2 regions of the Brevibacillus sp. M2.1A genome follow, and region 2 is predicted to be linked to the other one. Evidence: riboswitches for the same ligand, from Rfam matches in the RefSeq annotation. Region 2 holds a riboswitch; the other holds the start of a gene.
What was found. A riboswitch is a leader RNA that binds a small molecule or an ion and turns the genes downstream of it on or off. The one in region 2 is predicted to bind S-adenosylmethionine.

Region 1 (7,884 bases), 3.4 Mb from region 2:
TTAACCAGCTATTGGCGAGGGTACCGAGTGAGGCGCCGAGTTCTGAAATGAGCTGACCGAAAAGAATCCAACGGTAAGAACGCTGCTGCCAGACAGAGGCTTGTACCGCGTTTTGGTTCATGGGTTGCTCCTGTCCAGGAAGTCATCCCACATCAGGGGAAGCTTGTCCAGCGTATGACGGCGTAGTCTGTAACGGGAGCCTGCTTGTTCAACGAGATGGGCAGACCGCAGCATGGACAGGTGATGGTGCACGGTCGATTTCGCCATGGAGAGTTGATCGGTTATCTCTTGCAGACTCAGGTCCTTTTCCGCCAGCAATTTGACCATGCGTAGCCTGTGCTCGTCTCCGAGTGCTTTTAAGGCTTGCACCAGTGAAGGGGGTGGCTGATAAGGATCTACAGCATCGTGCAAATTTTCGTCGGCCACAGGGTAATAAAAAATTTTCGTCCCGACAGCATCGGCCTGTACGGTCCACGGGCGATAGATCGCTTGTGGAATCAGCAGTACGCGTGTCACGGCAGGCTCAGGGAGGTAGTTCGAACCCGTCGCATACTCTACCAAGGCTTCCGGGGTGAGCTTTCCTAGCTTGTTTTGCTTTTGCGACCAATCCCGTTCTAGCATGCGAACGATTTCTTCCTCACGCGGCTTGATGTGAGTGGTATACCAGCCTTCCATCAATTGGAGAATATGGCCCCGCAGCTCTTCTGTATCAACGGAAGTAATATGGCCGATATACGATTCAAAAAAGAGGTGCGCACGGCACGCTTCCTGCAAAGCGGCGCAATCATCTTCGCTTCCTTGTGCAGCCTTCCGCCGTGCTTCCTGAATATTTTCACCGAGATAAGGGAGGGCCTCGTATCGGAGCTGTTCGGTTGAGAGATCTCTGACATACGAGAGAAAGGAATCCAGATCAGCGAAAGGGCAAAGATCGAGCAGTTGCAAAAGCGTCTTCCACGTGTTGTGCTCCTTCGCATATTCGACCTCTTGCCGTACAGAAGGTGATAGCTCGTCCAACAGTTGGCGCCAGTAGGCAGGAGGGTGTTCCATCGTGTGATGCAATTGATCGTAGGTAGCGGCAGCGATTCCCAGGGCAGCTTCGAATAAAGGAGAATACGAAAGCTCAACCCGGTAGGTCGTTCGTTCACTGCCAATGTTCAAAATCTTCATGTGATCATCCTTCCAAAATTTGTGCATGATTGTATTTTATAAATACCGAATGTTAAATTCAATGTTTTTCGAACGAAAATAGAAAAGGAAAAGAAGAATCACAAAATCTCTATCCAAAGAGATGACATGATTCTTCTTTCTGTAAAGGTATGGTTAACCTACCGTGGATAATTGCAACGCACGCTGCAGGGCTTGCTCCAAATCGGAAATGATATCGTCAATGGATTCTGTGCCGACGGAGAGGCGAATAAGTCCCGGGGTCACTCCGGCTGCTGCCTGCTCTTCTTCCGTCATCTGCTGATGTGTTGTGCTCGCTGGGTGAATGATGAGTGACTTGGAATCTCCGACATTTGCGAGATGGGAGAACAGCTTCACTGACTCGATCAATGTTTTTCCTGCCTCAACGCCACCGCGAATGCCAAAGGTCAGAATCGCGCCAGCACCTTTTGGCAAATATTTTTGGGCCAATTCACGCTGGGAGTCTGACTCCAATCCCGGATAACTCACCCACTCTACGGCAGAGTGATTGGTAAGGAATTGGGCTACTGCCAAGGCGTTTTGGCTATGCCGCTCGATGCGCAGATGCAGAGTTTCTAATCCTTGCAGGAACAAGAAGGAGTTGATTGGGGCGACTGCTGCTCCGATATCGCGCTGGAGCTGAACACGGGCCTTGATAATATAGGCAAGCGGACCGACTGCCTCTGTATAGACGACGCCATGATAGCTGGGGTCTGGTGTAGTCAGACCTGGGAATTTTCCGTTGTTCCAGTCGAATTTTCCAGAGTCTACAATGATACCGCCAATTGCCGTTCCGTGGCCGCCGATGAATTTGGTGGTGGAGTGCACGACGATATCGGCCCCGTGCTCAAAAGGACGGCACAAAATCGGAGTTGCAAAGGTGTTGTCCACGATCAAAGGCACGCCATTTTCGTGAGCAATATGGGCGATCGCCTCGATATCAGCGACATCAATGCGCGGGTTTCCGATTGTCTCGCAAAACACGGCTTTTGTCTTTTCATTGATATAGGACCGGAAATTTTCCGGATTGGATTGATCTGCAAAATGAACCTTGATTCCAAGGCGGGGAAGCGTGTGGGCGAACAGGTTGTAGGTACCGCCGTAGAGGCTGCTGGAAGCGACGATCTCGTCTCCTGCATGCGCAATATTTAAGATCGCGAATGTAATGGCAGCTTGCCCGGATGCGGTTGCGAGTGCGCCAACACCACCTTCAAGTAAGGCAACGCGCTTCTCAAACACATCCTGCGTGGGATTCATGATACGTGTATAGATGTTCCCAAACTCTTTTAAGCCAAACAGGTTGGCTGCATGCTCCGTATCGCGGAAAACATAGGAGGTCGTCTGATAGATCGGAACAGCACGCGAGCCTGTTACAGGGTCAACCTCCTGTCCACCGTGTACCGCAAGTGTTTCTGGCTTCCATTGTTGTTGATCGGACATGTCCATCTCTCCTTTTACTATGGGGAATCGGCAAATAAAAAAACGGAGCATTCTCCTGAGAAGAAGAAGCTCCATCATGCACGGGCTTTTGTTCATCTCTCAGAATCACTGGATTCTGCAGGAATTGGCACCATGCAGCTAGTCTGCTGGTTGCCGGGCTTCGTAGGGCCTGTCCCTCCACCGCTCTTGATGAAAACAATTGTTGTCGTAATTGTATGAAAATAAAACCTTGCTGTCAACGATAAATATACAGTTATCGGGGAGGTTTTTATGTATATATGAATGAAGGTGGTTCACCCATGCCATTAATTTGTAACGGTTTTGTCTCAAGCTGTTCACAACCCGTGTGGCTATTGCCGCAGCGAAATAGGAGATAATGGTAGAAAATGGGGAGTATGGATGCATGGTGAAGCCAAGTGCTCTTCGCGTTAGAAAAGTAAAAAAGCGTGTGATATCATGGAGGTGGTTACAACTGATCTGATTGTACATATAGGAGGATAAATAGCGATGAGCCATGGAGTAAAGGAAATTACACCACAAGAGCTGTTGGAAAAGCTGGAAGCCAAAGAGGAACTGCAAGTCATTGATGTACGTGAAGTGGAAGAGTGGAATGCAGGTCACATTAAAGAGGCAAAGCTGATCCCGCTCGGCTTTTTGCCACATCGCATTGATGAATTGGATAAGAACATTCCGATTGTGATGGTTTGCCGCAGTGGTGCCAGAAGCAATACAGCAACAGAGTATTTGAGTGCACAAGGATACGACGTGGCAAATATGGTTGGCGGCATGCTCGCATGGCCAGGTGAAGTGGAACAGTAAGATGTGATAGAAACAGTGTGAATGCCTCCCGTGTGTAATCAGGAGGCATCACGCATGGGACAAGCAGGGAGGTAGCAACCCGTGAGTGAAGGAGCACAATTGCAGCAGGAATCTGCAATGAAAAAACATTGGTTTCCTGTGTTAGCTGGTATTATCCTTTTGGCTATCATCGGAGTATTTGGTTATAATTACATGACAGAAGAGAAGATCGAAGTGTTGAAGCCGATCGCGGACTTCACCTTGGACAACAGTGACGGAACAACCTATACATTTAATTCAAGTGCTGGCAAGGTACGATTGGTAGAGTTTATGTTTACCAAGTGCCCGGATATTTGTCCAGCGACTACGTTCAACATGGCCAAGCTGCAAGATCAGCTGAAGGAAAAGGGACTGTTCGGAGACAAAGTGGAGTTTGTTTCCATTTCTTTTGACCCTGATAACGATACGCCGGAAGTCTTGCAGGAGTATGCAGCCAAGTTCAAGGCAGATCAGAGTGGCTGGAAGTTCCTGCGTGGGGACGCTCAGGCTGTAGAGAAAGTGACGAAGGATTTTGGTCTGATGGTCATTAAGGAGCCAGATGGTTCTTATTCCCATACAGCTCGCATGTTCCTGGTGGATGGAGATGGAAACATGCGCCGCGCATACGGGATGGCAGCCAACATGGAACTGGATGTCATGATGAAAGAGATGGTACAGCTCGCTGACTAGCGGGTCTCCTCATAGGAGATGTTTACGACTTCTTCTGTCTGATTCACGAATTCAATATGAACGAGTAACGCCCACCTGCGATTGCTTTCTTGAAGCAAGAGCTTAAACGTCTCTTCCGACGTGGTGGGCGTTTTTTGTTTTCGTCCGAGATGCAGGTAATCCACAATTTGAGCGCTTGGATATCGCTTCATCGTTTCCTGCATTGCGAGTCTGCCCCATTTTGCATAGGAAGGCTGGGCGTAGGTAGGGACCGTCTGAAAGATGAAGAGGAAAAGTACGATAGAGAGAAGGGGCATCATGTTCCGATAGCGAAATAGGCGACGAGCGGTTTGCACTTGCTGATCCCTCTCCTTTTCGAAATGGCTTGCCATGTATTTTGAAGACTTTTCGGAATATGATTCGTAGAAAATAATGACAATGAAGTGCGGGAGGTATTCGATGCATTACTTGCTCATTCCCTTATTTGGCGTTCCTGTGTTAGTGGGGGTTCTTGCGGCGATTTTCCAAAAGCCTCCTTTCTGGAAAAAATGGGGGCTCACGATTGCTTCAGCCGTATTGATTTACGGGGGCTGCTTTGCCGCGAATGTATATTGGCAAATGAAGTATGGTATTCCGGTGCTGCCCACGGAGGCCGACTTGGAGGTATTTTTCTATTTTTGTATCCTGTTGGTGTTTGTTTGTATCCTCCTGTATATTGGCTTTTTGATCACGATGAGAAAACAGTTCTGGAAGATGAACCTCGTTTTTCTATGCACAGCTTTTGGTTTGTTTAGTTTTTTTGCTGCTGCCTTTTTAGGGATGGGTCCCTTTTTGAAGAAAGCGGAGTACGTTATCGTCGTACAAAAAGCAAAAGACCAGTGGAAAGAGGCGAAGATGGACAATGAGAAGCCCATTGACCTCGCCCTCGTATACAGCAGACAAGAGTGTACGAAAAATTGTGCCGGGTATCCTTATTCAAGCCTCATTTTGGTACGGAATCAGTCGGACCAGCCGTTGGAGATCGATTTGAAGTTGCGATTGAAAAACAAAAGCGGTGCCGTATTAAAAGAAGTCGAGGCCGTACCACTACAACTCTCTTCAGGAGAAATTACGGAGGTATGGACGGGCGATTCTTATGCGAAGCACGACTTCTGGGCGAGAGCTAGTGTCGTTACCGATGAACGAGTTGCCGATTTGGAGTATCAGTATTCGATTATTGACCGAAGATGAATGTGTGGAATAGACAAGACTGGGTGAAACGAACGTCTTACGTTGTGATATAATAAGAATGGCATGCTTGGTTCGGATTCCCATAATCATGCACGACGATGTTAGGAGGAAAGAGTTTGAGCGACGTTAAGATTTTCGCGATGGGCGGCCTCGGCGAGATCGGAAAAAATATGTACTGCGTCGAGTATGAGGACGAAATCATCATCATTGACTGCGGGGTGAAATTCCCCGAGAACGAAATGTTCGGTATCGATCTGGTTATCCCAGATGTTTCCTATTTAGTGGACAACCAGCACAAGATCAAAGCACTTTTGTTAACGCACGGACATGAGGATCACATTGGCGCGATTCCTTATATTTTACGGCAAATCAAGGTGCCGATTTACGGTGGTCGTCTGACCCTGGGCTTGGTCAAGGCGAAGCTGGAAGAGCATCGTTTGCAAAATGAAGTGAAGCTGATTCCGATTTCGGAAGATACGGAAATTCCATTTGCGAAGCTGAAGGCGACATTCTTCCGGACGAACCACAGTATTCCAGATTCTCTGGGAATTGTGCTCCATACACCAGAGGGTATGGTCATTCACACGGGTGACTTCAAGTTTGACATGACACCAGTCGGACAAACAACGGAGTACGGAAAAATTGCACGCATTGGTGCGAGCGGAGATGTTTTGGCGCTTTTGTCCGATAGTACGAACAGTGAGCGTCCTGGATTTACGATGTCAGAGAGATCGGTAGGGGAAGGGATTCTCGATGTGGTACGCAAAGCGCGTGGACGCATCATTCTGGCTACCTTCGCTTCCAACGTGCATCGTCTGCAGCAAGTGGTAGATGCTGCAGAGCAGTGCAATCGCAAAGTAGCGGTTATTGGCCGCAGTATGGAAAAGGTATTCTTGATTGGTCAAGAGCTGGGCTATATTCAGATGCCAGAGGGCATGCTGATTGATATTAAGCACATCGATAATTACGCGGACAACCAAGTGCTGATTATTTGCACAGGCAGTCAAGGTGAGCCGATGGCAGCGTTGACCCGGATTGCATCCGGATCGCATCGCACTGTTTCCATTTATCCGGAAGATACGGTGATCATTTCTGCATCTCCGATTCCAGGAAACACGATCAACGTAAGCCGCACGATAGACAAGCTGTACCGTGCAGGTGCTAACGTAGTATTGAGTCACGAATTTGATATTCACGCATCGGGTCATGGCAGCAGCGAAGAGTTGAAGCTCATGCTGAACTTCATTCGTCCGAAATATTTTATCCCGATCCACGGGGAATACCGGATGCTCAAGACTCACTCCAAGCTGGCCCAACAGGTTGGGATCGAGGAGAGCAACATCTTTATTATGGACAACGGCGAAGTGCTGAATTGCAACCGCGAAAAAGCGTGGCTCAGTAAAGTACAAGCAGGGATTGTTCTCATTGATGGCAGCGGTATCGGCGACGTCGGCAATATCGTCCTGCGCGACCGCAAGCATTTGGCTGAGGATGGCTTGATGGTCGTGGTTGTCAGCCTGGATATGAAGAACTTCAAAATTTTGACGGGCCCAGATATCGTGAGCCGCGGCTTCGTATATGTACGCGGTTCAGAATCCTTGATTCAGGAAGCGACACAGCTTGTTCGTGGGCGCCTACAGGAAGCATTGGATAAGAAAATCAAGGAATGGTCTGAGCTGAAGTCACAAATTAATGAAGTGATCAAGCCGTTCATTTATGAAAAAACAGGCCGTAACCCAATGATTCTTACCATTTTGATGGAAGTGTAGCTCCTGCTTTCTCGGGTAGGCGCAGTCGGGGTATAATAATAAGTAAGTTGAACTTCGTGATAAAAAGGAGAGTTGCCCAATGATGTCTTATGAAGCATATATGAGCCAAGTAATTCAACCGATGCGCGATGAGTTGACTCGCAACGGTTTTCAAGAGCTTCGCACTGCTGAAGAAGTAGAGCAAGCATTGCCAAATGCAAAAGGCCTGACACTTGTTGTCGTGAACTCGGTTTGTGGCTGCGCAGCAGGACTCGCTCGTCCAGCAGTTGTACATTCCTTGAACCACACTACCAAGCCGGATAACATCTTCACTGTATTCGCTGGTCAAGACAAGGAAGCAACTGCAAAAGCTCGTGAGTATTTCGAAGGCTATGCTCCATCTTCCCCTTCCTTCGCGATCATGAAAGACGGCAAAATCATGACCATGATCGAGCGTCATCAGATCGAGAACAACGAACTGGCAACAATCGCTGGCCTGTTGACCAACGCTTACGACACTTACAAATAAGAAATGCGAAACATTAAGAGGCGCCCGGTAACGGGCGTCTTTTTTGACAGACTTGGTGTTAGTAATCGTTTGAAATGGGGCTGTAGTGAAGAGAAGAATATTTCCAGTCTAGGCTCCAGGCTCCGTCCATCTGAGGGTTAAGACTGTCCGCTCCGAAGGGATTCGCGGGGAAACGCAAAAGTGGTAGCCGCTACGCCGTATGGGCACGGTTGCGTTTCTGTTGCCCGCGAATCCCTTCTCCGCTCG
Region 2 (7,884 bases):
TTTTTTGCGATACAAGACAACCTTCACAAGCTGGGAAAAATACGACGTTTTATTGCGAGCAATTGCCAATATTCTTCGCGCTATGACGCCTACCGCGAAGGGAAGGTTTTACGTGCTTTTGATCCTGCTTTTTCAAACGGAGCCTTGATGGACATCGGTATCTATTGTCTATATCCGTTACTCATCCTTTTTGGCAGACCAGACGACGTCAAAGCAGGAGGAATTGTGCTTGATTCTGGCGTGGATGGAGAAGGCAGTATGCTGTTGAAATATCGCCAGATGGATGCCATCATTAGCTACTCGAAAATTACGACCTCCTATCAGCCAGCAGAAATTCAAGGGGAGGACGCCACGATGGTAATCGATCGAATCAACCATCTCAAAGAAGTGGACATTCGTTACAGGGACGGACGAATCGAGCAAGTAACAAGGCCACAGACCCCGAAGACTATGCACTATGAAATAAGAGAATTCTTGCGCTTGGCAAGGATTGGGGCCAGACAATCCGCAACGAATTCGCATGAAGTTTCCAAAATGGCCATGCAGGTCATGGATGAAGCGAGAAGACAGATGGGCATTGCTTTTCCAGCGGATCGAAAAAAACAGTAGGCAAAGGGGAGTGGGTTTGGGATGAAAATGTATGATGTAACCGCCACCGTGTACGAAGGAATGACGGTATATAAAAACAAGCCGGAAAAGCAGCCGAAAATACATACGGCTACCAGTGGGTATGTAACCGAATCGAGAATCGATATGGACCTTCACACGGGTACCCATGTGGATGCTCCCCTGCACATGGTGAATGCTGGCGATACATTTGAGAGTATTTCCTTGGAGAAGCTAGTTGGCAATTGCAAGGTTCTCGATCTCACAGCGGTAGAAGACAGGATCACACGCGCTGACTTGGAGAGATTCGATCTTGCGCGAGGAGATTTTGTCCTGTTTAAAACGAAAAACTCTTTTGAAGAGGCGTTCTCTTTTGAATTCATCTTTCTGTCAGAGGAAGGTGCAGAATATGTAAGTGAGCTGGGGGTGCGGGGCATTGGCACTGATGCACTTGGAATCGAACGTAGCCAGGAGGGTCACCCCACACATAAAAAGCTGTTTGCAGCGGGAGTCATTGTCATAGAAGGCTTGCGGCTAGCAGAGGTCCCACCAGGCGAGTACTTTCTGGTAGCTGCCCCACTCAAGCTGATTGGCACCGATGCAGCCCCGGCAAGGGTCCTATTGTTTGAAGGTTTACATAGCAATTTGTCTATCGAAACTGAATGACGAGGAGTGGGAAACGTATGCTCAGACGACCAGAGCGGGATGAATACGCTGCTTATTTTGACTATTATATTGGACTTGTACCGGAGGGGGAGCTGCAAACGATCCTCACACAACAAGGAGAGAGGCAAGTCGCATTATTTTCCTCACTTGCGCCCGAGCAAATTGATTATCGGTATGCACCAGGCAAATGGACGGTAAAAGAGGTTTTGGGTCATCTCGTCGATACAGAACGCATCATGAGCTATCGCTTGTTGAGAATTGCGAGAGGAGATCAGACACCCCTCGTCGGTTTTGATGAGAATGCTTTTGTTGAACACGGGGGCTTTCAACTAAGAGACCTCTCAGATTTATTGGAAGAGTACAAGGCTGTTCGTGCTTCCACCATCGCGCAGGTCCGCGGAATCTCTCCGGAAGCATGGACGCGTACAGGACTTGCCAACGGAAACAAACTATCTGCAAGGACATTGGCCTACGTGATTGCTGGACATGAAGCTCACCACACTACCATTTTGAAAGAGCGGTATTTGGGGAAGGAATGGCAACTGGCCCACGAACAAGGTTCGCAATACACGGAAAAATAACTGAGGAGAGTAGCAAGAAAAGACAATTTCATAGGTGGAAACAGGTTCCTTAGGGCGTTACCAATTCGCCCCAAGGATAATAGGGAAGCTCGGTGCAAATCCGACACGGTCCCGCCACTGTAAGAGGGGAGTCAGCGTCCAACAAGCCACTGGTCTATCCAAATAGACGGGGAAGGCGACGCTAGACGATGAACCCATAGTCAGGAGACCTGCCTGTTTCGACAACACTGATAGACCTACGGGAGATAGGGAGGTGTTAGAGATGGCTTGCGAAAAACAGCGAGTGGACAAGTACGTCCCTCCTTTTCTGGCATTTTCTAACGATCGTCACGGTCGAGCGGAAAATGCTTTTTTTATTTTGGGCAGGATAAAAGAGGAGGAGGGCGTATGATGATTCAAGTTTTTATTTGCCAATGGTGCGGATATGTTGAGGAAAAGGAGCTGCCTGAGGACTGCCACGAGGGCGTGTTTCATTGCACTTGCTGCAGTATGGAAGAGGTAGAAAGCCTGTTCACCTACAACTGAAAGCTTTGCCAAAATCAGCTTGCAATCAGAAAAGAAAGAATTTTGTTGACGCTTGCCTTGGAATTTCTTAGAATAAAGCTCAACAGCATAAATGGTTCTTATCCAGAGAGGTGGAGGGTCTGGCCCGATGAAGCCCGGCAACCGTTGCATATAGCGACAAGGTGCCAATTCCTGCGAGACGTTTCGTCTCGAAAGATAAGAAGCGGGTTACTCCATTGGTAGATGAACCTTCTTCTTAGCGAAGAAGGTTTTTTAATTTCATATTTTCTTTATCCAGAGAGGTGGAGGGACTGGCCCGATGAAGCCCGGCAACCGTCACGCATATTTTGTGACAAGGTGCCAATTCCTGCAGGACATATACGTCCTGGGAGATAAGGAGGGGGAGCATTAGCTACTTACAAGCCTTCTTCTTATCGAAGATGGCTTCTTCTTTTTATCCAAAATTCGGGGTATGGGGTGGTTAGAATGAGTGCAGAAGTGGTACGCGTAGGATTATTGGGATTGGGGACAGTGGGTGGAGGCGTAATCAAAACGATTCGCTCGCAACAGGAGAAGCTGGCTACTCGTCTGGGTAAACGAATTGAAATCGTCAAGGCATTGGTGCGTGACTCGGAAAAAGAGCGGGCGGTTCATGTCGACCCGGCTTTATTGACAACAGATTTTGAGGATGTATTGAGAAGCGATGTGGATATCGTGGTGGAGGTCATGGGTGGTGTAGAACCTACCTATGACTACGTTCGTGCTTTGATCAAAAAGGGCTGCCATGTGGTAACTGCCAACAAAGAGCTCCTGGCGAAAAAAGGAACAGAGCTAGTCGATTTGGCAAATCAGCATCAAGTGCATCTTGCCTATGAAGCGAGTGTGGCAGGGGGCATCCCGATCTTGAGTGTGCTGAGGCAGTTCCTTCGCACGAATGATATCCAAGGTGTTCGCGGTATTCTCAACGGAACAACGAACTTCATCTTGACGAAAATGGAAGCAGAGCAGCTCTCATATCAGGAGGTGCTCAAGCAAGCGCAGGAGCTGGGCTATGCGGAAGCAGACCCTCGTTCGGATGTAGAAGGCTTCGATGCTATGTACAAATTGTATATCTTGGCACAGCTTGTTTACGGAGAATCGCTGCCTTTAGCGGATGTTGTTCGTAAAGGAATTGCAGATTTGTCAGTAGGTCACATTCGGATTGCAAGCGAGCTGGGGTATCGGATCAAGCTGATCGCACAGGCCTATCAAGCTGAGAAAGGAATTCGCCTATCTGTTGAACCAACCATGCTTCCGCTGAGCCATCCGTTGGCGCAAATCCACGACGCATTTAATGCTGTCCAGCTATCCGGCAACATCGTGGGAGACTTGCTGTTTACAGGAAGAGGGGCGGGAGAGCTTCCTACAGCAAGTGCAGTCGTGGAGGATTTGGCCTATTTATTGACACAGCCATTCACGCCGCATCCTACCTGGAAAGAAAAAACGGCTGACAAAGCTGGAGCTACATCGGACTCGGCAGAACACGTCCTGTGTTATCTTGAGGGCTCATGTCATACTGCGACGCCAGACCGAGTCTTGCATTTCCTTCAGCAGGCAGGAGTGAACGTACATAAGCTAAAAGTCCAATTCGATTTGGGTGGCGTCTTGCGCGCAGGCTTGATCGTGACAGGAATCAGTGAAGAGCATGAGTCTTTGTTGAAAAATGATTTTGGCTTAGAAGTGCGCTGCTTCCCTGTTCTTGAATCTGCGTAAGGAAGAGGAATCATATGAAGAAAAGCCGTATTTCTAGGTATCTGGAAACACGGCTTCTTTTGTCAGGGGGCAGTCTCCACTGCTTTAGCACGTGGCTGCACACGCCCGTCACTTTGAATGTCGACACTCTCAGAAATGGATTCGATGCGTTTTAGCAGGGCAGCGCCATTGCTTTCATTCATGGGTACGGCTTGTCCCAATTCTGCGTGAAACGGAAGCATCGTCAGTTCACAATCGCCGCTTTTCGTACAGCTTGCTTGCAGGACCATCGTTTCCCAAGTCTTGGGTTCGTTTGACCGTGTAAAAATGAAATTGCCAAGACTGTACGCAATCCATTTGTCGTTGTATCGTTCAAAGCCTTGAAGTACGTGGGGATGACCGCCGACAATCAAATCTGCACCAGCATCGATGTAGGCACGGGACAGCTCTTTTTGATGATCGACAGGATAGTCGGAGCGTTCCTTGCCCCAGTGTGCAATCACCACGACGAGATCAGCTTGGCTGTTCGCATCCTGGATCGCTTTCACTGCCAGTGTAGGATCATAGGAAGCGGCCATACCTGGCTGGGAATCTCCTGCAAACCAGCTCGTTTCGGGAATGACCCTGCTGAAGCCGAGAATCGCGATCTTGATGCCGTTCTTTTCTATGAATACAGGTGAATAGGCACGGCTGGCATCTTTACCGGCGCCGACGTATTCAATCCGGTTTTCGTCCAAAGCGTCAAAAGTATCCAACAATCCTGGAACTCCTTGGTCCATGGAGTGGTTATTGGCGAGATTCACCACATCAATCCCCGCGTTTTTCATGGCAGGAACAGCAAGTGGCGATGATTTGTAGACATACTCCTTGTTTTGAGCGGCAACACCTGTGACGGTGATAGGCGTCTCCAAATTGGCAATGGTGATATCATCTTGCAAAAAGAGCGAGCTTACATGTTTATATGGGTAGTCATAGCTGTTTGCGAGTAAGGTTTTCTCAACATTTCCTGACATCATGATGTCACCGACAAAGGTGAGCTGCACAGAAGTCTTTTGGTTCGCGGTATTGTCAGGAGTAGGCTGTGTGTTCGGGTTGGCATGTTCTCCATCCATGGCAATTTGGAATAGGTAGTAGGTTCCGACGACGAAGATGGCCAACAAGCTAAATAGGAGCGTGTTCTTTCCCATACGTACCCATTTTCTGCGTGAGCGCTTGCGCCGAGCATGTATCCGGCTTGATCTGTTCTCGTTCATTTTTCCCCCTTGTCTTTCTATCCTTACATAAATGAAGTTTGATATCCTATAAGTAATACGAAAAAGGGGCGAAAAAAGGTGCGATTAACTTTTGATCATTTGGTTCATTTTGTACATCGGACTCCACAGGAAGCAGCGGAACAATTTTGCCAAGCGGGTTTTCATGCGGTAGCTGGAGGGCGTCATGCGTCTTGGGGGACATGGAATAGCCTTAGTTATTTCGGGCTTTCTTATGTTGAATTTTTGGCGGTTGAACACCAGGAGCTTGCTCGACAATCAGAGAATCCGCTCGTACGTCAATGTATCGAGGATGAAGCAAAGGGGGAAGGATTCGGTCAGATTGCGCTTCGGACCAACGAGATGGATGCGTGGGCAGAGCGCCTGCGAAGCCAAGGCTTGCAGGTTACTGGACCTGTTGCGGGAAATCGTACGCGTGATGATGGTACGACGCTTCGGTGGCGGATGTTGTTTCTCGAAGATACAGATAGTGCTCTTCTCCCGCCATTTCTCATTGAATGGTCGCAAACGGATGAAGAGAGAAGAGAAGATTTGACGAATCGCGGTATGATTGCCGCACATCCGAACGGTGCAGCTCATCTCCAGTCAGTAGGCTATGCAGTAAAGGATCTGGAAGAAGCGACAGCCCGTTGGCAAAGCTGGTTTGGGTGGGAGAAGAGCGAAGTATTCCACGATAAAAAACTGGGGGCTATCTGCCAAGCATTTGAACTTCCGGGGGGAAATGTAGTGCTTTGCCAACCGACTGAGGAGGGATTGGCGCAGACGGCATGGAAAAATCGCGGGCAAAGACCGTTTTTTGCGAAGCTCGCAGGAGCATGCAAGAATAGCGAGTATAAGATTGGTGGAGGATCTTACTTTCTGGCAGCGCTGGAGTAGTCGTTTAAAAAAGGGAGGCGTACATATGGGATCACCTCGGCATACGATTTCCACAGCAGCGATTATTATCAATGAGCGTCAGGAGATTTTATTGATCAAGGGTCCGCGCAGAGGATGGGAAATGCCCGGTGGAAAAGTAGAAGAGGGCGAATCTCTCAAGGAGGCAGCCATTCGAGAGACGAAGGAAGAGTGCGGTTTAGAGATTGAAGTGACGAAATTTTGCGGTATTTTTCAAAATGTGAGGAAAAGCCTCTGCAATGCGTTATTTTTAGCCAAACCGATCGGCGGAAAATTGATCACGACCCCGGAATGCTTGCAGGCAGGCTTTTTTCCGGTAGAGGAAGCGCTGGAGATGGTCACCTGGAAAAACTTCCGGCAACGGATTGAGTTGTGTTTGCGAGAAGAAGAGCATCCGTTTTATGTAGAATTTTAAGAAAGAAACCACCTCGCATTGGAGGTGGTTTTCTATTAGGTACCAAACGTCTTTTTGGTTAAGTTCCGGTACATCACCAGCATCGCGATACGCCAAGGCACGAGCATACCGAATGCGAGCAAGAAGAACAGTCCACCTGTTTGAATCGGTGTAAAGCTATCATTGATCAACAGTTTAATAATCAGCCGGATGACCAACAGACCGGACAAAATGAAGAAAAACGCACGGGACCGTTTCAGATACACATCTTGCCCAATGATTTCAAAACGTGATGTCATAATCAACGGAATCGAAAAGATAACCCCAACCACAAAGGCTGCAATATCAAACTTGGGCGGTAATTGCGCCTCCGGGAACAAAAACATCGCAAACCCTGTCGCCATAAAGAATGGTGGCAAAATAATGCTTTTTGCAGAAGCCGGCTTTTTTTGCCGACGCATTCTCAAAAAGATCACTGCAATAGCCATCACGAGAGGCAGCAAGATTCCCAAAACGGGAGAGGAAAGTATCTGCATGGAAAAACGCCTCCATAAGTGTTCAACATACTTCAATAGTGTACACCAAAGCATGGTCGATAGGAAAGCGTTTGTCATGGTACGTTATATGCCGATACTAGGCAACTGCTTCATCGTGGGAGCGGACATCCAGCTTATGCTTTTTACTGTAGATGAAAGTCAACAAGCCAAAGAGCAATGTCAGCGAGCCGATGAAGAGGAGGTAGCCGCTAATGCCGAGAAGGTCCAGCCCAACTCCTGTAATTGCGAGAGCCAACAAGAAGAACCCACGATCCAGCATGCTTTTGAAAGAAAAGAATCGCCCTTGCTGGTGTGGAGGTAGGCGCTTCTGGAAAATCGTTGCGATGACCGGAAAGAAGAAAGCAACGACAAAGCCGAACACGGAGAAGGAAGCAAGCACCATGAATTTGTTATCCGCGAATGACATGCCAAACTGGGACAGCGCGAAGAAGAAGAGCATGATGGTGGACGCTGCCACGAGGTTTCTGCGGCCTATCCAACGTTTGGCCAAGAGCCCTCCAATCAAAATGCTGATTCCTTCTGCTGCATAGATCCATCCCATGAGCTGAGGTTCCTGCTGCAGCTCGCTAAAGTTCAAGATCATCAGGTTCACACCGCCAAGGAACAAGGTGATCAACCCATTATTAATCAACCCGACAAACAAAGCCGGGTCTTGCCGCGAGATCGTCAGTACTTCGCGG

Region 1: it holds a riboswitch for S-adenosylmethionine, as region 2 does, so the genes downstream of both, HP567_RS05165 (homocysteine synthase) here and HP567_RS21335 (homoserine dehydrogenase) in region 2, are expected to answer to the same signal.

The regions. Positions count from the first base shown of each region.
Region 1 is NZ_JABSUY020000001.1:1,043,168-1,051,051, forward strand. Features, by position in the region: gene HP567_RS05155 (MFS transporter) at 1-121, opposite strand, end outside; gene HP567_RS05160 (ArsR/SmtB family transcription factor) at 118-1,167, opposite strand; gene HP567_RS05165 (homocysteine synthase) at 1,321-2,625, opposite strand; SAM riboswitch class I at 2,715-2,821, opposite strand; gene HP567_RS05170 (rhodanese-like domain-containing protein) at 3,133-3,444, shown strand; gene HP567_RS05175 (SCO family protein) at 3,526-4,152, shown strand; gene HP567_RS05180 (YqzG/YhdC family protein) at 4,149-4,487, opposite strand; gene HP567_RS05185 (hypothetical protein) at 4,591-5,361, shown strand; gene rnjA (ribonuclease J1) at 5,460-7,130, shown strand; gene HP567_RS05195 (BrxA/BrxB family bacilliredoxin) at 7,210-7,638, shown strand.
Region 2 is NZ_JABSUY020000001.1:4,436,338-4,444,221, reverse strand. Features, by position in the region: gene HP567_RS21355 (Gfo/Idh/MocA family protein) at 1-609, shown strand, start outside; gene HP567_RS21350 (cyclase family protein) at 631-1,272, shown strand; gene HP567_RS21345 (DinB family protein) at 1,290-1,853, shown strand; cobalamin riboswitch at 1,879-2,084, shown strand; gene HP567_RS21340 (hypothetical protein) at 2,241-2,378, shown strand; SAM riboswitch class I at 2,474-2,580, shown strand; SAM riboswitch class I at 2,645-2,756, shown strand; gene HP567_RS21335 (homoserine dehydrogenase) at 2,844-4,109, shown strand; gene HP567_RS21330 (CapA family protein) at 4,172-5,341, opposite strand; gene HP567_RS21325 (VOC family protein) at 5,420-6,235, shown strand; gene HP567_RS21320 (NUDIX hydrolase) at 6,261-6,668, shown strand; gene HP567_RS21315 (CcdC family protein) at 6,704-7,183, opposite strand; gene HP567_RS21310 (MFS transporter) at 7,281-7,884, opposite strand, start outside.